DNA from 4 places in the Exiguobacterium abrahamii genome. Region 3 is predicted to be linked to each of the others. Evidence: riboswitches for the same ligand, from Rfam matches in the RefSeq annotation. Region 3 holds a riboswitch; each other region holds the start of a gene.
The links. Region 3 has a riboswitch for S-adenosylmethionine ahead of ITJ88_RS14030 (LLM class flavin-dependent oxidoreductase). Riboswitches for the same ligand answer to the same signal wherever they lie in the genome.
Positions count from the first base shown of each region.

Region 1: linked by a shared signal. The riboswitch ahead of ITJ88_RS13310 (Na+/H+ antiporter NhaC family protein) and the one ahead of ITJ88_RS14030 (LLM class flavin-dependent oxidoreductase) in region 3 are both predicted to bind S-adenosylmethionine.
Region 2: linked by a shared signal. The riboswitch ahead of ITJ88_RS01255 (methionine ABC transporter ATP-binding protein) and the one ahead of ITJ88_RS14030 (LLM class flavin-dependent oxidoreductase) in region 3 are both predicted to bind S-adenosylmethionine.
Region 4: linked by a shared signal. The riboswitch ahead of ITJ88_RS00405 (methionine ABC transporter ATP-binding protein) and the one ahead of ITJ88_RS14030 (LLM class flavin-dependent oxidoreductase) in region 3 are both predicted to bind S-adenosylmethionine.

Region 1 is NZ_JADOYC010000005.1:14,490-20,271, reverse strand. It holds gene ITJ88_RS13330 (alanine/glycine:cation symporter family protein) at 1-1,032, shown strand, start outside; gene ITJ88_RS13325 (hypothetical protein) at 1,119-1,580, shown strand; gene ITJ88_RS13320 (aldo/keto reductase) at 1,921-2,733, opposite strand; gene ITJ88_RS13315 (hypothetical protein) at 2,891-3,094, shown strand; gene ITJ88_RS13310 (Na+/H+ antiporter NhaC family protein) at 3,140-4,450, opposite strand; SAM riboswitch class I at 4,532-4,636, opposite strand; gene ITJ88_RS13305 (metal ABC transporter solute-binding protein, Zn/Mn family) at 4,706-5,719, opposite strand.
Region 2 is NZ_JADOYC010000001.1:251,289-257,070, forward strand. It holds gene ITJ88_RS01235 (CAP domain-containing protein) at 1-757, shown strand, start outside; gene ITJ88_RS01240 (GNAT family N-acetyltransferase) at 845-1,342, shown strand; gene ITJ88_RS01245 (MetQ/NlpA family ABC transporter substrate-binding protein) at 1,402-2,217, opposite strand; gene ITJ88_RS01250 (methionine ABC transporter permease) at 2,245-2,910, opposite strand; gene ITJ88_RS01255 (methionine ABC transporter ATP-binding protein) at 2,900-3,913, opposite strand; SAM riboswitch class I at 3,999-4,104, opposite strand; gene ITJ88_RS01260 (aminotransferase class I/II-fold pyridoxal phosphate-dependent enzyme) at 4,167-5,354, opposite strand; gene ITJ88_RS01265 (glycoside hydrolase family 13 protein) at 5,503-5,782, shown strand, end outside.
Region 3 is NZ_JADOYC010000005.1:163,589-169,370, forward strand. It holds gene ITJ88_RS14025 (ATP-grasp domain-containing protein) at 74-1,021, opposite strand; gene ITJ88_RS14030 (LLM class flavin-dependent oxidoreductase) at 1,018-2,076, opposite strand; SAM riboswitch class I at 2,150-2,252, opposite strand; gene ITJ88_RS14035 (DUF975 family protein) at 2,365-3,003, opposite strand; gene ITJ88_RS14040 (DUF2325 domain-containing protein) at 3,067-4,329, opposite strand; gene ITJ88_RS14045 (DUF817 domain-containing protein) at 4,420-5,205, opposite strand; gene ITJ88_RS14050 (YczE/YyaS/YitT family protein) at 5,310-5,782, shown strand, end outside.
Region 4 is NZ_JADOYC010000001.1:68,008-73,789, reverse strand. It holds gene ITJ88_RS00420 (M20 family metallopeptidase) at 1-75, opposite strand, end outside; gene ITJ88_RS00415 (MetQ/NlpA family ABC transporter substrate-binding protein) at 98-916, opposite strand; gene ITJ88_RS00410 (methionine ABC transporter permease) at 936-1,586, opposite strand; gene ITJ88_RS00405 (methionine ABC transporter ATP-binding protein) at 1,576-2,604, opposite strand; SAM riboswitch class I at 2,691-2,794, opposite strand; SAM riboswitch class I at 3,044-3,145, shown strand; gene ITJ88_RS00400 (alpha/beta hydrolase) at 3,213-3,971, shown strand; gene ITJ88_RS00395 (thymidine kinase) at 4,047-4,661, opposite strand; gene ITJ88_RS00390 (DedA family protein) at 4,845-5,495, shown strand; gene ITJ88_RS00385 (type B 50S ribosomal protein L31) at 5,532-5,777, opposite strand.

The DNA.
Region 1 (5,782 bases), 150 kb from region 3:
GCACTCGGTCAACGTTGGTTAGGAATCTTATTTAGTATCTTGATTACGATCTCATTCGGATTTGTCTTCAATTCCGTTCAATCGAATACGATTTCGCTTTCTCTTCAAAATCAATATGGCTTTGATAAAACATGGATTACGGTCGGACTAGTCGTGCTGACGGCACTTGTCATCTTTGGTGGTGTCCGTAGTATCGCAACCGTCGCGTCGTTCCTCGTACCAATCATGGCCGGTGGTTATATCCTGATCGCGCTCTACATCATGGCGACGAATCTTGAAGTACTGCCAAGTATTTTTAAATTGATCTTCCAAGAAGGTCTATTCGAATTCAAGACACTCGCAGGTGGTGCAGTAGGTGCAGCACTCTTGAACGGGATTCGCCGTGGTTTATTCTCGAACGAAGCCGGTATGGGTTCAGCGCCGAACGCGGCGGCAACAGCGGAAGTCTCTCACCCGGCGAAACAAGGATTGATTCAATCGTTTGCGGTCTTCGTTGATACGTTGATGGTCTGTTCGGCGACAGCGATGATCGTTCTCGTCAGTGGAGTGGCAACAAAGGATGCTAGTGGTCAACCGGTAGCTGGGATCGACTTAGCGCAAGGTGCGCTCGCATCACAAGTCGGATCACTCGCGACAGGATTCATGGTCGTCGCGATTTTCCTCTTTGCTTTTAGTTCTGTCGTCGGAAACTACTACTACGGTGAATCGAATATCAACTTCATCCGTGAAAATAAACAAGTTTTGATGGCGTATCGTGTACTCGTTCTCGTCATGATCGTCTTCGGTTCACTCGTTGAATCGGCGAACCTCGTGTGGGCGTTAGCAGATATCTTCATGGGACTGATGGCGATCGTTAACTTGTATGCGATCTTCCGTCTCTCAAAAATCGCGAAACTAGCGCTCGAAGATTATGTCGGGCAACGAAAAGCTGGAAAAGAGCCACGATTCTATGCGGACTCGATTCCGAACTTGCCGGGGAAAGATACGCTTGAAGCATGGCAAGAATCAGAAAAAGACGAAAAAGCAATCTAAGAAAAAGGGAGTCAGAGAAATCTGGCTCTTTTTTTGTATAGAACGAATTTAAAAAGGGAATACAGAGTACAGAAGGGAGGGGGAGAATGGAAAACGTACATTTCGTCCGCGTCACAGATGCGGTCTGGGAGTCGTTCGGAAACGATCCCCACATCATCATGGACTGGATTTTATTCATTCATGAGACACAACCCGATCATGAACAATTATTCGCTCTCGAACAGACGAATGCTATCTATCATTTGATGAATCAAATCGATATCTATATTGATCAAGACACGCATTACAATCTGGGACGAGCGATCGTTGGCGAAGAGTTGATCGTTAACGAAGAGAAAGCGGCGATTGTCGGTATTCTTCCCTTACCACTCCTCATTATCTCGGCTGAGGTGATGCGGAATTTTGATCAACGGGCACTTGCTTCGATTCATAATGAAGCCGGAACACCGGGAGAATTCGAGGATGTCTGGGAACAGTTCGCCAATCTGCGTGCCTATTTTCAAAAGGCGGAAGAAGCGGAAGATACGATTTTAATTTATTATGTCTGATCAGCTTCAATCATAAAAAAAGAGACCCGCTTCCAAGTCATAGACTGGAAACGGGTCTCTCGTCGTTCAGATGAATCAAGAGGCTGACTCAAAAAGAATGACGCGTCTTTTCACGCCCTTTCCTCAGGTGAGACACAAGCCGATTTTCCGGCTTTATTCAAGCAGGAAAACGGGTCTTGTTTGTCTCTTACAGCGCAAAGAGGCACTTTTCCTGTAGGAGTGGCGTGAAACACGTCATTCTTTTTGTTACGAGATAGGGTGGCAGATCATCGTTCTGCCACCCTTCTCTTTGTGGAAACGGACTTTTGAGTCAGCCTCATCTTTTACGTGAATTGCCAGATTAAAAATCGATTTCGTCCGGATCCGGTCCGAGGCGGACATCCGTTGCGATACGATCAATTTTCTCAAGATCATCAGCATCGAGTTGGAAATCAAAGACGTCGAAGTTTTCCGCAATGCGTGCTGGTGTAACGGATTTTGGAAGAGCAACGATGCCGTTGTCGAGATGCCAACGTAAGACGACTTGTGAAGGTGTCTTGCCGTGTTTCTCTGCGATTTCCTTGAAATCATTGATTTCGAGGAATTTCCCTTGCATGAGTGGGCTCCATGCTTCGACTTGAATGTTGTGATCTTGCAAGTATTCGTGCAGTTCGTGTTGCGGTAATTGTGGGTGCAACTCGACTTGGTTGATCATTGGTGCCATCAAGCCCTCTTCTGCCAATGTATCGAGGTGATGTTCTTTGAAGTTCGAGACACCGATCGCTTTGATCTTGCCTGCTTCATACAGTTCAACCATTGCTTTCCACGCTTCGATATAGCCTTCGACCGGCCAGTGAATGAGATAGAGGTCAAGGTAATCTGTTTCGAGACGTTCGAGCGATTCTGCGAATGCTTCCTTCGTCCGACCGGCACGAATATCATCGTTCCAGACTTTTGACGTTAAGAAGAGATCCTCACGTTTCACGCCGCTTTCCTTGATTCCTTTTGCGACACCGCGCTCGTTTTTGTAGACAGCAGCCGTATCGATATGACGATAGCCGACACGTAATGCTTCAGCGACAGCAGCAGGTGCTTCTGTCTCTTCATCTACTTGCCAGACACCGAATCCGATTTGGGGAATCGTAATACCGTTTGAAAGTTTTGCGTATTGCATGTGTTACTCCTCCTCATAAAACGTAGTTTAGATTTGCTCGTTTAGTTTAGCATGAACGAACGAAGACGTCCGTTTCCATGCTCATGGAGGAACAAAATAAGGTAAAATAGAAAAGAATCATAAGATTTAATCGTGTGTTAAAAGAGGGGGAGAAAAGATGGCTCAAAAGAATAAACAGCTATCCAAATGTACTTGGCTTAGCATTGGCGCGTTGTTAGTAACGCAGGCAGTGGGTCTGTTTCTTAGTGCGCGAAAGTCAGGACGTAATCCATGGGTGTGGGGAGGCGCTGGACTCGTTCAATTCCCGCTTCCGGCAATCGCTTACTTAATCTTAGAACGACAAGCGAAGCAGAAAAAATAATAAAAACAGGTCCAATCGTCGACGCGATTGGACCTGTTTTTATGGTTACGAAGAAATTTTTTCTTGCTTCGTCGCTGTCTTCTTCATGCGTGGCAAGCCGAAGAAGATGGCGATTGATCCACAGACGAAGAGGAGGAACGGGTAGAACAGATACGGAATCAGTTCAGGAGAAGCTGTTTTCGTCAATTCTGCTGCGATCAAAAGTTGTGCCCCGTACGGAATGATGCCTTGAATACCACAAGAGAAGATATCAAGGATACTCGCTGATTTCTTGCGATCGACTTCATACGTATCGGCGATTTCAGCTGCCAGTGGTCCAGCGACGAGAATCGAAATCGTATTGTTTGCTGTCGCGAGATTCGTTGCACTGACGAGTGCCGCCATACTGAATTCGGCACCCCGACGCTGTGAAATCTTGCGTGTCAGCGTCTCTTTTAAGAAGGCGATTCCACCGTTGAACGTAATCAAGCTGACGAGACCACCCATGAGGAGCGTCAAGATGGAGATCTCCGCCATGCCCAACATGCCTTCAGACATCGAGAGGACGAAGCCACTTAAGCCGAAGCTACCATCAATCATACCGATGATGCCGGTGAGTAGCGTACCACCAATTAAGACAAGGATGACATTGACACCGAAGATCGCAAGAACGATGACAGCGAGATATGGAATCAACTTGTAGAATTCAAAGGCTTTTGCTTCGACGACGTCACCAGAACCGGAAACGAATGCGAGCAGGATGACCGTCAAAATAGCAGCCGGCAGGACGATCATGAAGTTCGTCCGGAATTTATCGCGCATGTTCGTTTTTTGGGTACGGACGGCAGCAATCGTCGTATCCGAGATGAACGACAAGTTATCGCCAAACATCGATCCACCAACGACAGCAGCCGCTGCGATCGCAACGTTGATGCCTGTCGCTTCATGAATACCGAAGGCGATCGGTGCGAGTGCAGCAATCGTTCCGGTAGATGTCCCCATCGCCATCGAGATGAAGGCAGCGATGATGAACAGACCACTCATGAGAAGCGATGGAGGTAGAAACGTCAAAGCGGCATTAACGGTCGCATCGATGGCACCGATTGCTTCTGCCGTTCCAGAAAACGTACCGGCTAGTAAGAAGATGAAGACCATGATCATGATATCGGGATTTCCGGCACCCGTTGCAATTCGTTCAACCGTTTGATTGATCGATCCTTTCGTCGTGATTGCAGCAAAAATCAAAGCGATCAGTGCGGCGATAAGGATCGGAAATTTGTAAAAGTCGTCATAGAAGATCCCGGCTCCGATGAAGAGGACCAGGAATACGACGAGGGGAAGCAGTGCCCATTTGTTAGGCGTGATCGTTTCATTCATTGTTGACACCTCGTTTCTCAAAGATACAAAAAAAGACCCCTTCGCAAGAAAGAAGGAGGTCTTTATGAAATAAAGACGCTCTTCTTATCTCTCAAGCTTTCGCTTGCTGGATTTGGCACAGTACGAATCAAATCGTCCGCTGCCGAAACATCATTGGGCCAGTCCCTCCGTTTCTCGCGATAAAAAGAAGTCATTCAATTGTTGTAAAACACGTTTCTTACCGTACCGCATTGAGTAACGCGTGTCAACTGTACTTTACTGAAGTGCCTTTTTCAATGTTTGGACGTTTTCTTCCATCAACTTGAAATAAGAACTGTTTTGTTGCGCTTTCGTGACCGACTCTAGATTATGAATCGTTACGGATTCAGCTCCGATTTCTTTTTGGATGACACGTGCAACCTTAGGTGAAACTGTCTCTTCGAACGCGACGTATTTCAAATCATGCATCCGTGCTTCTTTCACTAAAGCGGCCAGTTGCTTTTGTGACGGTTCATCAGAAGGAGAAATTCCTGCGATCGGCAGTTGTGTGAAACCATATCGTTCTGCGAGGTAACCGTAAGCGGCATGCGTAACGAGAAGTTCTTTTTTCGATCCATCAGCGACCGCTTGTTTGAACTCTTCATCGAGTGCGTCAGCTTGTTGATCGAACGCTTTTAAGTTTTTCTCGAATGTTGCTTTGTCTTTTGGTACTTCTTTTGATAGAGCAGTTGTAATCGAGCGTGCCATTGCTTTTGCGTTGACAGGGTCGAGCCAGACGTGTGGATCGTATTTTCCGTGGTCATGACCCTCTTCTTCATGCGCATGTTCATCTGTTGCATGATCATCATGCCCTTCTTCTTCGTGGGCATGTTCGTCTTCTGTATGCCCTTCTTCTTCATGTGCATGAAGTGTAGCATCCGACTCTAGCAAGTTGACGTCCTTACTTGTCTCGACGAAGCGGACATCCGTGCCTTTTAGACTCTCCTGGATTTTTTTCGAATACGGCTCGAGCGTCGTACCGGTTAAGAGGAACAAGTCGCCCTTGGCAATCTCAGTGAGTTGTTTTGACGTTGGCTCGTAAGAGTGGGGGTCTGCTCCAGGTGGGACGATCATCTTGACGTCGACTTGATTACCACCGATTTCGCGGGCAATAGCAGCCGTCGCGAACGTTGATGCATAGACTTCTGTCTGGGTTTTATCTGAAGTCGATGAATCGGTATTTGAACCGCAAGCAGCGAGGACACTTGCACTCGCGAAGGCGACCGTTAAAGCAGGAATGATTTTTTTCATTATATGATACCTCCATTATTAAAACGTAACTATTCCGATTTGGACTTTCTCACTATAGCGGAA
Region 2 (5,782 bases), on a different contig from region 3:
CAGTGAGTATCCAGGATACGACTGGGAAGTCAGACGGACATCAACGGAGGAATTCGTCGCCTTGACGAAGGACGGCAAGGATTACGGGAAGTATCGTTTCAAGAACGGGGTGACGACGCAAGGCGCGGTCTTGAATAAGGATACGGAATCTTCCTTGAAGAAAAAAGGGTGGACCGCAGTGAAGTCCTACCGTAAAGGCAACACGAACTACATGTTGAATCTGGATCATGCCGCCGTCTACGAGAAGAAAGGCAATTACGTGACGTATTTCTTCGATCAACATGACGGCAATAAAGTCAAAGCAACGCTTGCGATTCCAAAAGACGTCGAAGCGAAGAAAAAGGGCTTCTACGGTACTGCATCGAATGCGTTACGAACGACAGATGAGAAACTGATGCTTCGGTTGATGAACTGGGAACGGGCCGACTATAAGTTGAATCCGTTAGCACCGTACACAGCACTGAAGCCGGTCACACGTGGTCACAGCGAAAACATGGCGAAGAATAATTTCTTCTCGCATACGGATCCACAAGGGCGTGACCCGTTCGATCGGATGGAACAAGGGGGTATCAAGTTCATGGGAGCCGGTGAGAATCTCTCAATGGGCTATCCGAACGTCTTTGCGGCGCATTGGGGCTTGATGAACTCGAAAGGACACCGCGATAACATCCTTCAAAAGAGCTTTAAGCAGGCGGATGTCGGTGTAGCATTCCGAGACAACGCACCGTACTTCACGATTAATTTCCGAACACCTTAAATAGAAGAATAGAGGACGATATCGCTCGATGTCGTCCTCTTTTTTACGAGTAAGTTCGTTCTATACTACAGGTAGGGGGTGGAGCAGTTGAAAATACGTCAATTGACGGCAGAAGATGCAACTCGTTACAAAGCATTGCGGTTAGAAGCCTTACGAAACCATCCGGAGGCATTCGGCTCTGATTATGAAGCAGAAAAAGATCGACCCATCGAACGGTACGCAACTCGTCTTGAAAGCGAACAGTCGATGACGTTCGGTGCGTTTCATGAAAATGAACTCGTCGGTGTCGTCACGATTGTCAACTTAGAACCAGTTAAGGTGAAACATCGAGCGAATTTGTTTGCGATGTACGTCACGCCACACGTCCGAAAACAACAGGTCGGACGACAACTCGTAGAAGAGGCATTACGTACATTAAAGCAGCATCCTGTGATTGAGCAAGTCCATCTCTCGGTCGTCCGGACGAATGAAGCTGCTAAAGCGTTGTATCGATCACTTGGTTTTGAATCATACGCGATTGAACCACGGGCGCTGAAAATCGATGATACCTATCATGATGAAGAACTGATGTGGTATCGGTTCTAACACAAAACGACCGGAATTCAAAGAGATGATCTCTCCTTGGAATCCGGTCATTTTTTACATCAGTTTGCCCATTCAGGCTTGCTGAAGCCTTTGAATGATTTTTCGATGACTGTATTGAAGGCGTCCGATTCGACGGCTGCCTTCAAATCTTTTGCGACTTGCTTGTCCGCATCTTTCGTTTGGACAGCGACGAGGTTGCGGTATTGTTCGTCCATCGTCTCAAGCGCTAGCGCATCGAGTAAGTCGAATTTCGCAGCAAGTGCGAAGTTCCCTGGAACGGCTGAGATGTCGACACTTTCAACAGCGCGTGGCAGTTGAGCCGCTTCGAGTGGTTTGATGACGAGTTTCTTCGGATTCTTGACGATATCTTTTTCTGAAACGGTTAGTGGATCAGCGTCCGGCTTGAGTTCAATCCAGCCTTGTTCTGCCAAGAGGTTCAGTGCCCGTGCTTGGTTCGTTGGATCATTCGGCGTCGCAACTTCAGCACCTGTCTTGACGTCGTCAAGCGTCTTCGCTGTCTTGCTGTATAGTCCCATCGGTGCTGTCGGAACCGTGATCAGTCCTTTTAAATCGAGGTTCTTTTCTTTAGAGAACGTCTTCAGATAGATCGAGTGTTGGAACAAGTTGGCGTCGATGTTCCCACTACCGAGGGCGATGTTCGGTTGGATGTAATCGCTGAACTCGACGATTTCGACTTTATAGCCTTTCTTCTCGAGTTGTGGCTGGATCGCTTGTTTGACCATGTCGCTATACGGACCGCTCGTCGCACCAATCTTGATCGTCTTTTCTTTTTCATCAGCACTGCTGTCTCCACATCCCGCGAGGACTCCTGCACCGAGTAAGGCTGTTGCTAAAAAGGCATATCGTTTTTTCATGATTCCACTCTCCCTTTGTATGTATGATTAGCGTTTATCTGTTTTTCGCGCCAGTTGATTGCCAAGTGCTTGAATACTTTGAACGATGACGATGAGAACGACGATCGTCACGATCATGATGAGATTATCGTAGCGATAGTACCCGAAACGGATCGCGAGGTCACCAACACCACCGCCGCCGACGATACCAGCCATCGCTGAGAAGCCGATCAAGCTGATCGTCGTTAATGTGATGCCCTGAATGATGCCAGGAAGTGCTTCCGGTAAGAGGACACTGACGATGATCCGCAATGGTTTCGCCCCACAGGCTTCCGCTGCTTCGATTAGACCAGGCGGAATTTCGCGGAGTGATGTTTCGACGAGGCGTGCGAGAAATGGAATCGCTGCGACACTAAGGCTGACGGACGCTGCCGTCGGACCGATCGTATTGTCGAGTAAGAACTTCGTCAACGGAATGAGGGCAACGAGCAAGATGATGAACGGTAGCGACCGGACGATGTTGACGACGAAGTCAAGAACACGGCGGACGGCAAGGTTTTGAAAAAATAATCCGCGGTCGGTGACGAACAAGAGAATCCCGAGCGGAATCCCGACGACCAATGCGAAGGCAAGTGAAATTCCGACCATCCACGCCGTCTCACCGAGCGCCTTCAAGAGCTCCGGTAACATCGTTTGAATACGATCAAGCCACATCCTGAATCACCTCGAGTGCATGAAGTTCCGTCGCGAGCCAGTCGAGGGCAGGAGCGATTTGGTCGGATGAGCCCGTCAAGCTGACAATCAGGACACCGAAGGCGACGTCTTGAATGTAGTCGACCTTACCGTGCAAGATGCTGACCGAGATATCGTAACGGCGTATCGCTTCTGATAACGTACTCTCACCGGTCTTCTCGCCCGTGAACTGTAAGCGGATGATCTTACCCGGCGTTGCCTGTAAGATGCGTTCCGGCAATTCGATTTGTAGTGCCGTATCGACATAATGTTGCGTCACCGGATGCTTGGCTTGACTGAACAAGTCATAGGTTGAGGCGACTTCAACGACTTCACCTTGCGACATGACCGCGACGCGATGGCAAATCTGTTTGACGACATCAATCTCATGCGTGATGAGGACGATCGTCAATCCGAGTCGTTCATTCAAATCCTTCAGCAGTTCAAGGATCTGAAGTGTCGTAACAGGGTCAAGAGCGGATGTCGCTTCATCACATAACAAGACGGTCGGATTGTTTGCGAGTGCCCGGGCAATCCCGACGCGCTGTTTCTGTCCACCGCTTAATTGACTCGGGAAGTTCGTCTCAAATCCTTCAAGTCCGACGAGCGAGACGAGCTCGCGAATTCGCTCCGGGAAATCTGCTCGTTTGACGCCAGCGGCCTTGAGCGCAAAAGCGATGTTATCCGCGACGTTGCGCGACTGGATCAATTGGAAATGCTGAAAGATCATTCCTGTCCGCAAGCGAAGTTGACGCAAATCTGCTTTTGACATCCCACCGAGCGAGACACCGTCGACCTTGACGGTTCCTTGTGTCGGATGCTCAAGCCCGTTGATCAGGCGAAGTAATGTACTTTTACCGGCACCGGACTCACCGATGATTCCGAAGATTTCTCCTTTTTGAATCGTCAAATCGACATCCCGTAAGGCAAAAATCGGGGTCCGATCTCGAACGAACCGTTTTGTAATGTGTTTGAATTCAATCATCCGCTCATCTCCTCATACAAAAAAAGTCGCTTTTTCCTAGTAGCGGAGCAACCAGAAAAAAAGCGACGAAAGTGTAAGATTTCGTAACTTATCTCTCAGAATGAAGATCATTCTGTAGGATGTGGCACCGTTCCTTACAGGTGGTTGCCGGACGTCGTTGGGCCTAATCCCTCGGTCGCTCTCGATAAGTAGTTATGCTGTTGGGATTTACTTTAACGGAAATGATTCCCATCTGTCAAATGTTTTTTCAGAATTATTCCGCAACAGGTGTCCGGAACAGGTTGAGCGTTCCGATTCGATCGACGGCTTCTTCTAGACGTTCGACGTCAGCAATTAAGCTGATTCGCACGTAACCTTCACCGTATTCGCCGAAGAAGGATCCAGGGGTCACGGCGACGTGTGCTTCGTCAAGCAGGTGATCGGTGAAGCTTTGGGACGTGTAACCTTCCGGAACAGGAAGCCAGACGAAGAAGGAACCGCCCGGGCGTGGACCACTCCAACCAATCGCATCGAGTTTTGCGAACAACGCATCGCGTCGTGTTTCATACAAGCTACTTAACTCACGGACGCACGTTTGGTCACTCGTCAGAGCGACGGTCGCCGCATGCTGAATCGGTGTGAAGGCACTGACGTAGAGATGTTCTTGGTATGTTTCGATGCTTGAGATGACGGACGGATTTCCGATCGCGAAGGCAATCCGGAAGCCGGACATGTTGAAGCGTTTTGAGAGTGAGAATAGCTCAATCCCGACGTCTTTCGCCCCTTCCGTCTGCAGGAAGCTACGTGTCGGACCATCGAAACTGATGCCACCGTATGCTAAGTCATGGACGACGCAGATATCATGGGCATCGGCGAAAGCGACTGTCTGTTCGAAGGCTTCTGCCGTTGCGGTCGCACCCGTCGGATTACTCGGATAGTTGAGGAACAACATCCGGGCACGCTCGACGTCCGTCGTATCAAGTAAGTCGTAATCCGGTAAGAAGTTATTTTTCTCAAGCAACGGAAGCGTGATCGGGTAAGCACCAGCAAGTGCGGCGCCAGACAGGTAATCCGGGTATCCTGGATCCGGAACGATGACACCCTCTCCAGGGTTGACGATCGTCTGCGGTAAGGCGACGATGCCGGCTTTACTGCCGAGGAGAATTGCGACTTCCGTTGCCGGATCGATCGTGACACCGAATTCAGTCGCATAAAAGCGCGCGACGGCTTGTTTTAGAAAATCATGTCCACGAAACGGTGGATATTGAAGGTTCGTCGGTTCATCGATCGCCTGTTTCAGTGCGTCGAGAATATGTACGGGCGTCGTTTGATCGGGTGTTCCTTGACCAAGTGTGATGACATCGTGACCTGCTGCTTTGACAGCGCCAATTCGATTCGCAAGTTCAGCGAAGACGGGTGCAGGAAGCCGGTCGATGGCGATGGATGGAGCGAAATGTTTCATGGATGCGTGCCTCCTTCGTGGTATTGTCGTCAAGGATAACGAATATTCAGTCAAAAGAAAAGAACTTTTTCGAAATTCAAAAAAATTGTCGGATAAACAGGTACAGATAAGTGGAGCGGGAATAAAGAGTAGGGAGAGGAGTGGGAAGATGAAGCGAGCTAAATGGAAAGAGTCAGTCGTCTATCAAGTCTACTGGCGTAGCTTTAAAGATTCGAACGGGGATGGGATTGGTGATTTACGAGGTGTCATCGACAAGCTTGATTACATCGCTTCACTTGGTGTCGATGTCGTGTGGTTGAATCCGTGTTATCGTTCCCCAGACGTCGATAACGGCTATGATATTGCCGATTATTACGAGATCATGGAAAAAGCGGGAACGATGGGAGATCTAAAGGAGTTGATCACGGCCGCTCATGCCCGTGGATTAA
Region 3 (5,782 bases):
CTGCCCCCTTTTTCTATAGAAATACCCTGTCATCCGGTCTTGTAACGTCCGGTGACAGGGCGGGAGCAGATTCTTATTTTACTGTGCTTGTTTCAAGGGCTGCACCGAGGAACTTCGCTAGTTCAAGCATACCGTAGCGTCCTGCAGCTGCCTCGGCATCCGAATTATAGTTCGTATTCGTATTGACGTCATACGTATAGATCGTACCTGACGCATCCTTAATGAACTCGATGCCTGCGACCGCGATCTGGTTCGCTTGGAGGAATGCTTCATACTTTTGGATGATCGGGTCATCGAAGCCTTCAACGATTTGGAACTTCATCGGTGTTTGCGGTGCTTCTTCACCGACTGGGCAGAACAAGTCGTCGATCACGCATGCATCCGCTGGGCAAAGCTCAAAACCTTCTGATGTATCGACTCGAACCGCGTAGACGAACTTTCCACCTACGAACTCACAACGTGTGATGTACGGTTCTGGTGCTTGAATATACTCTTGAATCAACGTGATGCCATCGACTGGTTCGTCGAATGTCGGACCGTCGAGATAAGCTTCAAGTGCTTCAATCGAGTGGAACAGCTGGACGCCGAGACCTTTTCCGGCACGGTTGTGTTTCGTGATGAATGACGAAACGCCGATTTCTTTTGCTGCTTGTACGATTTGATCGCGTCCGACGGCAGCCGTCGTCTTCGGTACACGAATCCCAGCCTTCCGCAACGCCGTGTATTGATTGACTTTGCTGACTTCAAGACGAAGCGCACGTGTTCCGTTAAAGACGGTCCGGTCATGCTCTTCTAACCAAGCGAGAACCCCTTCCGTCAACTCCGGCGCGTAACGATGCCCCCGCGTATGCGAAGAGGCACTCATCCGGCTGTAAAAGACGCCTTCTGGCGGCAGTTCATCCAGCGGAACGATTCCTTCATTCAAGTGCCACTGTTCATATGGTAATTCGAGTTCTTCGAGACGTTTGATGAGATGGTCCGTCCATTCTTGATTTTCGTGGAGAATATGAATTTTTGTCATGATTGTTGACCTACCTTTCGTTTCGCTTCGACCAGTGGCATTACGTCACGGGCAAAGCGTTCCATTTCTTCGAGTTGTGGTGAGAATTGTAATAAAAGTAACGTGACACCAACGGCTTCGAACGCTAGAATCCGTTCAGCGATTTGTTCTGGTGTTCCGATCAAGTTCGGTCGTAGACCACGGTTCGAGACGGAATAATCGTTCCGCTCGACCTGTTGCTCCAGTTGCGATTTACTGATGAAATCCTGATAACCGGCATAACCGGCGCTGTCTTCCTTGACGTCTGTAATGCGTTGCCACTCAAGAAGCGCTTCTTCTTCCGTATCTCGACAAATGATGTAGGCCGCAAGACCGAAGCTCTCGAGCGGCGTTTGTCCCGTCGCTTCCCGGCGTACTTTCATATCGCTGATTTTATGAGCTACTTCTTCGACCGTGCCCCCATGCATGACATAAGCATCACAGTGTTCGACGATCGTTCGTTTTCCAGCTTCACTCTCTCCACCAGCGTAGAGCTTGATGCCTGGACGCTGGACCGGCTTCGGATGGAGTTCTGCTTGCTCGATCGTGTAGTGATGACCGGAGAAGCTATACGGTGACGCATCTGCCCATAGTCCCTTCATGACCGTGACGAACTCTTCCGTCCGAGCATAGCGTTCATCGTGTGCTGTGAAGATACCGTTGTATTGTTTGGCTTCCTCTGCCCACCACGCCGAAACGACGTTGAGTGTAAAGCGTCCACCACTCAACTGATCGATGTTTGCCGCCATCTTCGCCGTCGTCGCTGGATTATGAAACCCGGGACGAACCGCTGTCATGATCTCTAAGCGTTCTGTCGTTGCAGCAATCGCTGCTGCCGTCGTCCATGCTTCAAGACTCGGTTCCTTGATGCCTTTGATATCATTCAAATTCAATTCCGCAATCAACGTCGTCGAGAAGCCGATCCGCTCTGCTGTTTGTGCGACTTGTTTTGCATAATCGAAGGTCGGTGGCATCTGTTCATTCTCGACGTTACGTAACCATCCCCCAAAAATCGGTAACCAAAAACCATACTCCACTCCATCATCCCCCTTATCATAAAAAACGCTCTTTTCGAAGTTCGAAAAGAGCGACGGTATCTTATCCTGTCCGCTCTTATCTTCGGAAGGTATCCCTTCCTGGAAGTAGCACCTTCCGCCACGGCGGGGTTGCTGAAGTGTCTTCGGGCCAGTCCCTCGACTTCTCTAGATAAGATGTGTTGCATTCATCGTACAGAATTCACTGAACTAAAGCAACCATTAAACCGTCTTTTCCAATCGGAATTATTTCGCGCATAAAAAATCCCGACGTCGTGTCGGGATTCCGGATTAATATGGTGCGACGAAATCTGATGTTGGCTCTGGTGCTTGTTCACCACGAACACGATCATAGAATTTTGCCATTGTAACGCTGAAGTATGGTCCAACCCATAAGACAGCAAGACCAAGTGTAACAATCACAAGTAATGCCCAACCAATGAATGATAGGAAGAGTAAGAATGCTTCCATCTTATGACCATCCATGAGTTGGCGTGAACGCGTGATGGCCTCGAGGATACCGATCGATGGTTCATCTCGAAGGATGTAGAACGTCAACAGGTAAGAGAACGACTTGATGATCCCTGGGATGATCAAGAGTAGTGTCCATAGGAATAAGAAGACCGCTTGCACAATCGAGACGCCGATGACTTTGCCGAAGATTTTATACGGCTCGAACAAATCAGCTACTTTGACTTCTTCATTGCGTGCGAACGACATCGCGACCCACGTCCAACCCGCTGCGATTGGGATCAATAAAATCGAAAGAATGATACTGACCGCACTCATCGCATTTAGGTCTTCGTTAGGATCAGGTCCGATGAACGTCGGAACGCTCTGGATGATAGAAAACAGTACGAACATGAGGATGGCAAACCCCCAACGACCGCTGAGCGACTCCTTCGCTGCTTTTTTTAATTGAGATGACATGAGTAAGGTCCTCCTTGAAAAATAAGTTCTTACCTTACTTTACGGTCGAATTCTTCTAATGTTTCACTGCTTTTTCAATAATTTTCCCTCTTGTTTCTTTTTAAGCCAAGCGCTCTCAAGTTGCCGCTCACACGCCGTGTATAACGAACGTCGACCATCGAGGCGTTCCATCGCGAATGGAATACCATGCTTTTTCGCCTGAGCGATGACATGCGCACTCGCTGCATGAGAGACACGGCTCGTCACGACGACGATCGCGTCCGTCTTTTTGGCGAGACAGGCAATCTTTTTCGCGGACTGTGCGTCCCCTGCCAGATGAATCAATTCGATTCCCGTCGGCGCAAAGAACTCGCGATAGACAGCGGTCTGTTGTTCGTTTCCGACAATGACGAGACGCATTCCTGTGAAGCGCGTGAAATCAAGCGGTGTCTTATCAACGAAATCCATCAATTGTCCGGGTACAGCTGTCGTCACGATCGGTTCAATCGTTCGCTCTTTTTGCATACGGACGCGACGCTGCGCTTTTTTAGCTTTCGGCACCGGTTGCCGTTTCATTTTTCGTGCATACCGATTTGACTTTTTTGTTGTCACAGGCGTCTTCACTACCTGTTGCTCCACCTCTGATCGGCGGTTGGATGATGTATTGACGACCGGCTCTTCATACGTGAACGGATGCTTCCAAGCAATCGTCAGTGTATCCTTCCGTCCCCGCCACATGACGAGATCGACGAGCTGCCCTGCTTCCAGTCGGAAATAACGCATGTCTTCGACCGGTACGACATAATAAAATGGCTTTCCTGACTCATCTTGCAGTGGACCATCCACCGTTCTCTCAATGATGCCATGTGCCTTGACGATTGCTTGTTCAAACACTAGACGCTCTGGATTCTCTCTCATCCGATCCGTCGAAACGACAGCTTCGATGCGGCAAATCGTTTTATGATCATCCTCCCGTTCCATTCGAACACGTACTTCCATGCCGTGCTCGAGATTCCAATCGCGGACGTCTCGTTCTGAAATATGACTGCCGGACCACTCTAATAAAGTACCGCCTTTTAATCCCCGCTGAAACGTATAGGCATAACGTTGCTTGCGTACTGGCTCGACCGGTACTTGTGGTGGCATGACGATGGTCTGCTCTAGCTCTACTACTTCGTCGACGACCGGTGTTTCTTGAACGTCACGTGGTGCATAATACGCTGACATCTTTACCCATTCATCGATTCCGTTTACTTCGTCGAGCCAGAGTTGCCAATCTTCGTACCGCTCCACGACCGCTAATTTCATCTGTACCAATTCAGTTGCTCGTTCCAACACCTGTTGCATCATCCGTAACCACTTCCTTTGCGTTTTTTTCACTATAGCAACGAAAAAACGCGGAAGTAGTCCAAAAAAATAACCAGGTTATTTTTTTGTTTAGGTACGTTGCTGAATTTCCACAGCCGGATCCTGACGCTTATATTTCGCGACGATGACGATCAAAACCGTGATGATCACAAGTAGGAACCAAGAAGATAATTTTCCAAGATCAACGACTGCCCAGCCTCCTTCTTGATGCGGATAGACCCAGCCTTTAAAGAACGTCACGATATTCTCTGCGATCCAAATGAAAAAGGCGATCAGTAAAAAGGACAGGACGAGCGGCATCCGGTAAATCGTCTGCTCGATCGTAAAATGAACCCATGACTTATAGAAAACGAGGACGACGAGAACCATCAATAGCCAGCGTGCATCGAAGATCCAGTGGTGGGTGAAGAAGTTGAGATAGACGAGACTACCGACGCTGATCGCAAGCCACGGGGGAGGAAATGCTATGAATCGTAAATGAAATCGCCGAAACGCCTGGCAGACATAACTCGCGACGCTTGCGTACATGAATCCTGCATACAATGGAACACCAGCCACTTTCGTCAAAGCGTCTTCCGGATAACTCCAAGACCCGACGTTCACTTTGAACAGTTCAAGTGCTAGACCGATGACGTGAAACAATAAGATCAGTTTGAATTCCTCCATCGTTTCATACCGCGTGACGAGTAAGACGATTTGGACGAGAATACACCAGAGCAACAGAAGATCGTATCGAGCGACCGGTTCAGTAGGAAGATAACGTGAAAGAGCAAGCGCCGCGAAAATCATCACGGGAAAGACGCAACAGATGGCTTCTATATATGTAAAACGAAACAGGTGCCGGATCGCTTTCATTCGGTCATCTCCTTTTTCTTCAGTATACGTTTCTCTTTTGACCTTCCCCTCCTTCTTAAGATGGAAAAAACGGAAAATTTCGTCTTTCTTCTTCCACTTTCCTCATGATACAGTTAACGAATCAATTATTTTTAAGAAATGGGGTGCCAGACATGACGCGTCATCGCGCTTCCTGGTTGTTACGCGCTACGTTAAAGTGGGGACTCTTCCTACTCGGTTTATTTTTACTCGCTCTTGGCTCATCGATGATGATCACGGCTGAACTCGGTGTCTCGACGTGGGATGTATTGCATCTTGGTCTCCAAAAAAAGACGCCGCTATCCGTCGGAACGATCATCTTGCTTGTCGGTCTATTACTCGTGTTCGTGAAATACGCGTTAGACCGCGTCACACCGCAAATCGGAACGCTCGTCAACGCGATTTTCGTCGGTGTCTTCATGAATCTCGTTCTTGGCTCTCATCTCTTACCTTCATTTGAGTCGATCTGGTTGAATACACTCTGGCTGATTTTCGGCATTTTCATCATTGGGATGGGCGCTGGTCTGTATGTCGCTGTCGGATACGGGGCCGGTCCACG
Region 4 (5,782 bases), on a different contig from region 3:
AAGATGCGATTCCCGTTTTTGTTCGATGTCTTGTTCAATCGTCTCTACCCATGTCGTGCGTACTGGTGTCGTCATACTGTCCACTCTCCTTTTAAATTTATTCGCCGATATCGCTCAGTGGAACGAACGTCGGGATCGTACTGCCTTTATATTCTTTTTTGATGAAGGCCGCGACATCTTTTTGTTGATACAGCGACGCGATTTTTTTCAGTTCTTTTTTGTTCTTATCTTCCGTCCGTGTCGCGATGATGTTGATGTATGGTTTGGCTGTCTCGTTCTCATGAACGATCGAGTCCTTGATCGGGTTGAAGCCAGCGTCAACGGCAATGCCATTGTTGATGATTGATGCCGCGACGTCCGGTAAGACGCGTGGCGTTTGCCCGGCGACGATCGGAACGATTTTCAGCTTCTTCGGATTCTCGACGATCTTATCGACCGAGCCGTTGCCATCGAAGTCGTCCGGTAGCTTGATCAGACTCGCTTCTTGCAGTAATAAGAGGGCGCGCCCCATGTTCGTCGCTTCGTTCGGAACGGCGATTTTCCCGCCATTTGGAATGTCTTTGACGTCCTTGTATTTATCCGAGTAGATCCCCATCGGTGCGATGACGGTCGTCGCGATCGGTGATAGCTTCAACTTGTGTTCCTTCTTGAAGGCGTTGAAGTAGGAAATCGTCTGGAAGGCATTGGCGTCGATCTCGCCCTCAGCCAGTGCCATGTTCGGCTGGACATAATCGGAGAACTTGACGAGCTCGATTTTGATGCCTTCCTTCTCTGCTTTTTTCGCGACATAATCCCAAACTTGTGTGTCTGAACCGCTGACACCGAGCTTGATCGTCTTTTCGTCTTCTCCTGATGCTGCGCACCCGGCAAATAAAATCGTCGTGAGTGTTGCTCCAATTGCTACTGCTTTTTTCATGACTGAATCGCTCCCTTGATTAATGTCTTCTGATTTTTCGTGCGACGATGTTGCCTGTCGTCTGTAAGCCTTGGACTAAAATGACGAGAATCCCGACCGTGATGATCATGACTTTCGTATCGAATCGTTGATAACCATAAGTAATTGCTAAGTCACCCAAACCGCCACCACCGATGGCACCTGCCATCGCTGACGCCCCAATCAAGCCGACCGTCGCGATCGTTAAGTTCAGGATGAGTGAACCAAGTGCCTCCGGCAGAAGGAAGCGGAAAATCGTTTGAAACGGTGTTGCGCCCATCGCTTCTGCTGCTTCAAGAACGCCTTTATCGACTTCGAGTAACGAACTCTCAATCAAACGTGCCATGTACGGTGCGGCGTAAAAGACGAGCGGGACGATGGCGGCTTCTGTTCCGATCGATGTCTGAACGATCAAGCGCGTCAAGGGGATGATTGCGACGAGTAAGATGATGAACGGAATCGAGCGGAAAATATTGACGATACTGTTGAAGAACGTGAACAGTGGAACATTTTCAAGCAATGCGCCTTTTCGCGTGACAACAAGCAGGATCCCGAGTGGTAAACCGATCAAGGTCGAGAATAAGAGTGAGACGGATACCATCGTCATCGTCTGCAAAAATGCTGTCCAGATATCACTGTAATTAACTAGCATGGGCAAGTACCTCCTCGACCGTCACCTGTGCCTGATCGATGTAGTGTAACGCTCGTTTCACTTCAGCCGGCTCACCGATCAGTTCAACGAGCAGAGTGCCAAACGGTGTCTCCTGCAACTCTGTGATGCTCCCGTGCAAGATATTGACATCGACGTCAAAGCGTTTTGCGACTTGCGATAAGAGTGGTTGACCGGTATGGTGTCCGAGAAAATGAATCTTATAAATTGGATGTGCACTCCGCGACTCGATCAACTGACGAATCGATGCTGGAATCTCGTCATGCATGACAGAGCGGACGAAGTTTTTCGCTGTCTCAGTCTGCGGATTTGAAAAGACGTCAAAGACCGTTCCTGACTCGATCAGTTTCCCAGCTTCAATGACAGCGACGCGGTCGCAAATCTCCCGGATGACGCCCATCTCGTGGGTGATCAAGAGAATCGTGATCCCGTACTCGGCATTAATCCGTTTTAATAACTGGAGAATATGATGCGTCGTCTGGGGATCGAGCGCTGACGTCGCTTCGTCACATAAGAGGACGGAAGGTTGCGTCGCGAGTGCCCGGGCGATACCAACGCGCTGTTTCTGTCCACCCGACAATTGATCCGGATAATGATCCGCCTTATCCGCGAGATCAACGAATTCGAGCAACTCCGTCACCCGGCGGCGAATCTCATCTTTCTTGACGCCTGCGAGAACGAGTGGCTTCGCAACGTTCGTAAAGACCGTGTTCGCATTCAATAGATTGAAGTGCTGAAAGATCATGCCGATCCGTTGTTTTGCTTGGCGCAATTTTTTCGGAGACAGTTGCGTTAAATCTTCCCCATCGACCGTCACCGTTCCTGACGTCGGTCGTTCCAACAGATTGACGCAGCGGAGCAGTGAACTTTTTCCGGCACCGCTAAAGCCGATGACACCAAAGATTTCGCCTTTTTCGATTGTCAGGTCGACACCGTCGAGCGCTGCGATCGTCTGATCTTTCGTGACGTACGTTTTTTTGACTTGATGAAATGCAATCATTCCGTTTTCCCCCTTCATTCAACAAAAAAGGTCTCTTCTTGAGAAACAAGAAGAGACCTGGATCCGCACAGTGGCAGAATCCACTCCACTCATCTCTCAGACATCTGTCTGATGGAATTGGCACAGTGCTCATAATGAGTCTGTTGCCGAGGTTTCGTAGGGCCAGTCCCTCCACCTCTCTGGATAAGTATTGCGGTATGAAATTCGTATGTGTGTTGTTGCGTTGTTGCTTATGTCGTAAAACTAATTTTTACATTACGGGTCGAAACTTTAAAAGTCAACCAACTTTGCAAAAATAATCCATTTGGCGCATATCGATGGATAAACAAGTTACGAATTAGCTTAATGAACGGATCATGATTCGTCAAGAACGATTTGACAAGTCATTTTCGAACGTGCTACCATCGTTTCAATGATTATTCCGACAATTCCAATATGATATTTATCAAGAGTGAACGAGAGACCTGGCTCTATGACTTCACGGCAACCTGCAATCTGTAAGGTGCTCCGACCAGCAAAGCGCGGCTTTGGATGATACGGTGAAAAACTCGTGGGCGTCCAAGCAGTGACGTCGACGAGTTTTTTTCATGAATGGAGGAAAAATAGTAATGATGAACTATCCTGTATTGACTGGTGCTGAAGCGTTTTATTTTCAAGGTGGACCGATCGGCATTCTAATCTGTCATGGGTTTAATGCCACTCCGCAAAGTGTCCGAGACGTCGGTGAGGCATTCGCTGCTGAAGGTTTTACCGTCTATGCCCCGCGCTTACGTGGACATGGAACGAACGTCCGCGAGTTTGAACAATCGACTGCTCGATGTTGGAAGCAAAGCCTGCAAGACGGCTATGAACGTTTACAAGAAACATGCGATCAAGTCTTCGTCATCGGTCAATCGATGGGGGCGACGCTTGCACTGTCACTCGCCGCTGACGGCATTCCGTTCGCCGGCATCATTACGATCAATGCCGCTCTTTCCGTTCCATCCTATGAAGCACTATCGTTCGACGACGGTCCAGAGTATTTACCGGAAGGGGCACCGGACATCAAGCGGTCTGCTTTCGAAATCATTTATGACCTCGTTCCAAGCCGTTGTGCGTTCGAACTCGTTCGTCTGATGGATGAGACGAAAGGACGTCTTGGATCGATCCTTCTACCGACCTTGATTCTTTACTCGGCGACGGATCACGTCGTTCCGCCATCGAGCTCAGATTATCTGCATCAACATATCGGGACGAATGATAAACGCAGCTACTGTTTACTGAACTCGTATCACGTCGCGACACTCGATCATGATCAGGATTTGATCGTTCGTGAGACGATCCGCTTCATCGAACGCTCAAGCCGGTTCTCACAGGAAACGGGATAATAAAAAAAAACAGCTATTCACTTAGAAGCGAATAGCTGCTACATCAAAGGACGACCGCGATCGGTTCGTCTTTTTTTAATTTTCTTGGTGCTGCACCGACTGGAGCGGCTTCGGTTTTCCAGGCACCTCATGGCAATGGCGGCATCGTGGCTCATACGATTCTGAAGCGCCTACTAGGATGATCGGATCATCGTAGTTCGCTGGTTTTCCATCAATCAACCGTTGTGTCCGGGAAGCCGGATCCCCACACGAAAGACAGATGGCCTGTAGCTTCGTTACGAATTCTGCGCGCGCCAGTAATTCCGGCATCTTGCCGAATGGCTCTGCCCGGAAATCTTGATCAAGACCTGCACAAATGACGCGTTTTCCGTCTTGTGCGAGTGCTTCGATGACTTGTACGATCTCATCATCAAAGAATTGAACTTCATCGATTCCGACGATTTGTGTTTCTTCTGCTACTGCTGCGTAGAGATCGCGACTCGTCGCCATCGGAATCGCCACGACGGAATTGCCGATATGAGAGACGACATGCTCTTCATGGTACCGGTCGTCGATTGCCGGCTTGAATACTTGAATGGGCAGTTTGCCGTACTGCGCCCGTCTGACACGACGAATCAACTCTTCCGATTTCCCGGAAAACATACTGCCACAAATTACTTCGATCCAGCCGTACTGATTTATTACATGCATCATCGTCCGACACCGTCCTCTAAAAATAGTCACTTTAACGAGTATAGCCCGAAACGGTATCGAGAAAAAGGGTTGACTTCCGGAAATCAAAATTCATTTTTTCTTTACCTAGAATTTTTGTCCTTTCATTCCAACCGTCCCCTATTTCCTGTACACTGAAGAAGAAGACTCTCACGAAAGAAGGTGTCCCCGATTCATCATCTCTTACATGACATCCTGCACCAATATGGTGCCCTTGGTCTCTCCGTCCTTCTCGCAGGTGGTATCGTGGGATTGCCGGTTCCTGATGAGACCCTGCTCGTCCTGTCCGGTTTTTGGATGCATCAAGGCAATCTACCACTCGTCGGTACGATTCTCGCCGCTTACGCCGGCAGTTGTATCGGGATGACGATCAGCTATTTACTCGGATTAAAACTCGGTATGCCACTACTACACCGCGTCGGACCGAAAATGCGTATCTCAGAAAAACATATTCTTTCCGCTGAAGCCGGATTTCGTCGTTACGGAAAATCGGTCCTAATCATCGGTTACTACATACCTGGTCTCCGCCAACTCTCTGCCTTTTTTGCAGGTGTCTCGAAAATGCCGTTTCGCGTGTTTGCGAGTTATGCGTATACAGGTGCGTTGATTTGGATCAGCGTTTTCTTAGGCGCCGGCTACTTCGTCGGTCGTCATCTCTCGTTCCACAAAGTCGTGGACTATATCTTGGCACATCCGGAAGTCATGCCGTATTTAATCGGGATTGCCGGTGGAATCGCCTTCTCCTTCGTCTTGAAGACGTATCTCGCGTATCGTTCACAATTCAGTCTATACAAAAACAGCCTGCTTCCATAATGGAGGCAGGCTGTTTTTTTAAGAACCGACAAGTGATTACTTGCGGCCGTATTTTTTGTTGAAGCGATCGACACGACCATCTGCCGCGTTGAACTTTTGACGACCTGTGTAGAATGGGTGCGAGTCTGAAGACACATCCACACGGATGAGTGGGTACTCGTTACCATCTTCCCAAGTGATCGTTTCGTTCGAAGAACGAGTAGAACCGCTTAAGAATTTGTACTCAGTCGTTGAATCCATAAATACTACTTTGTTGTAGTTAGGGTGAATTCCTTGTTTCATGGTTG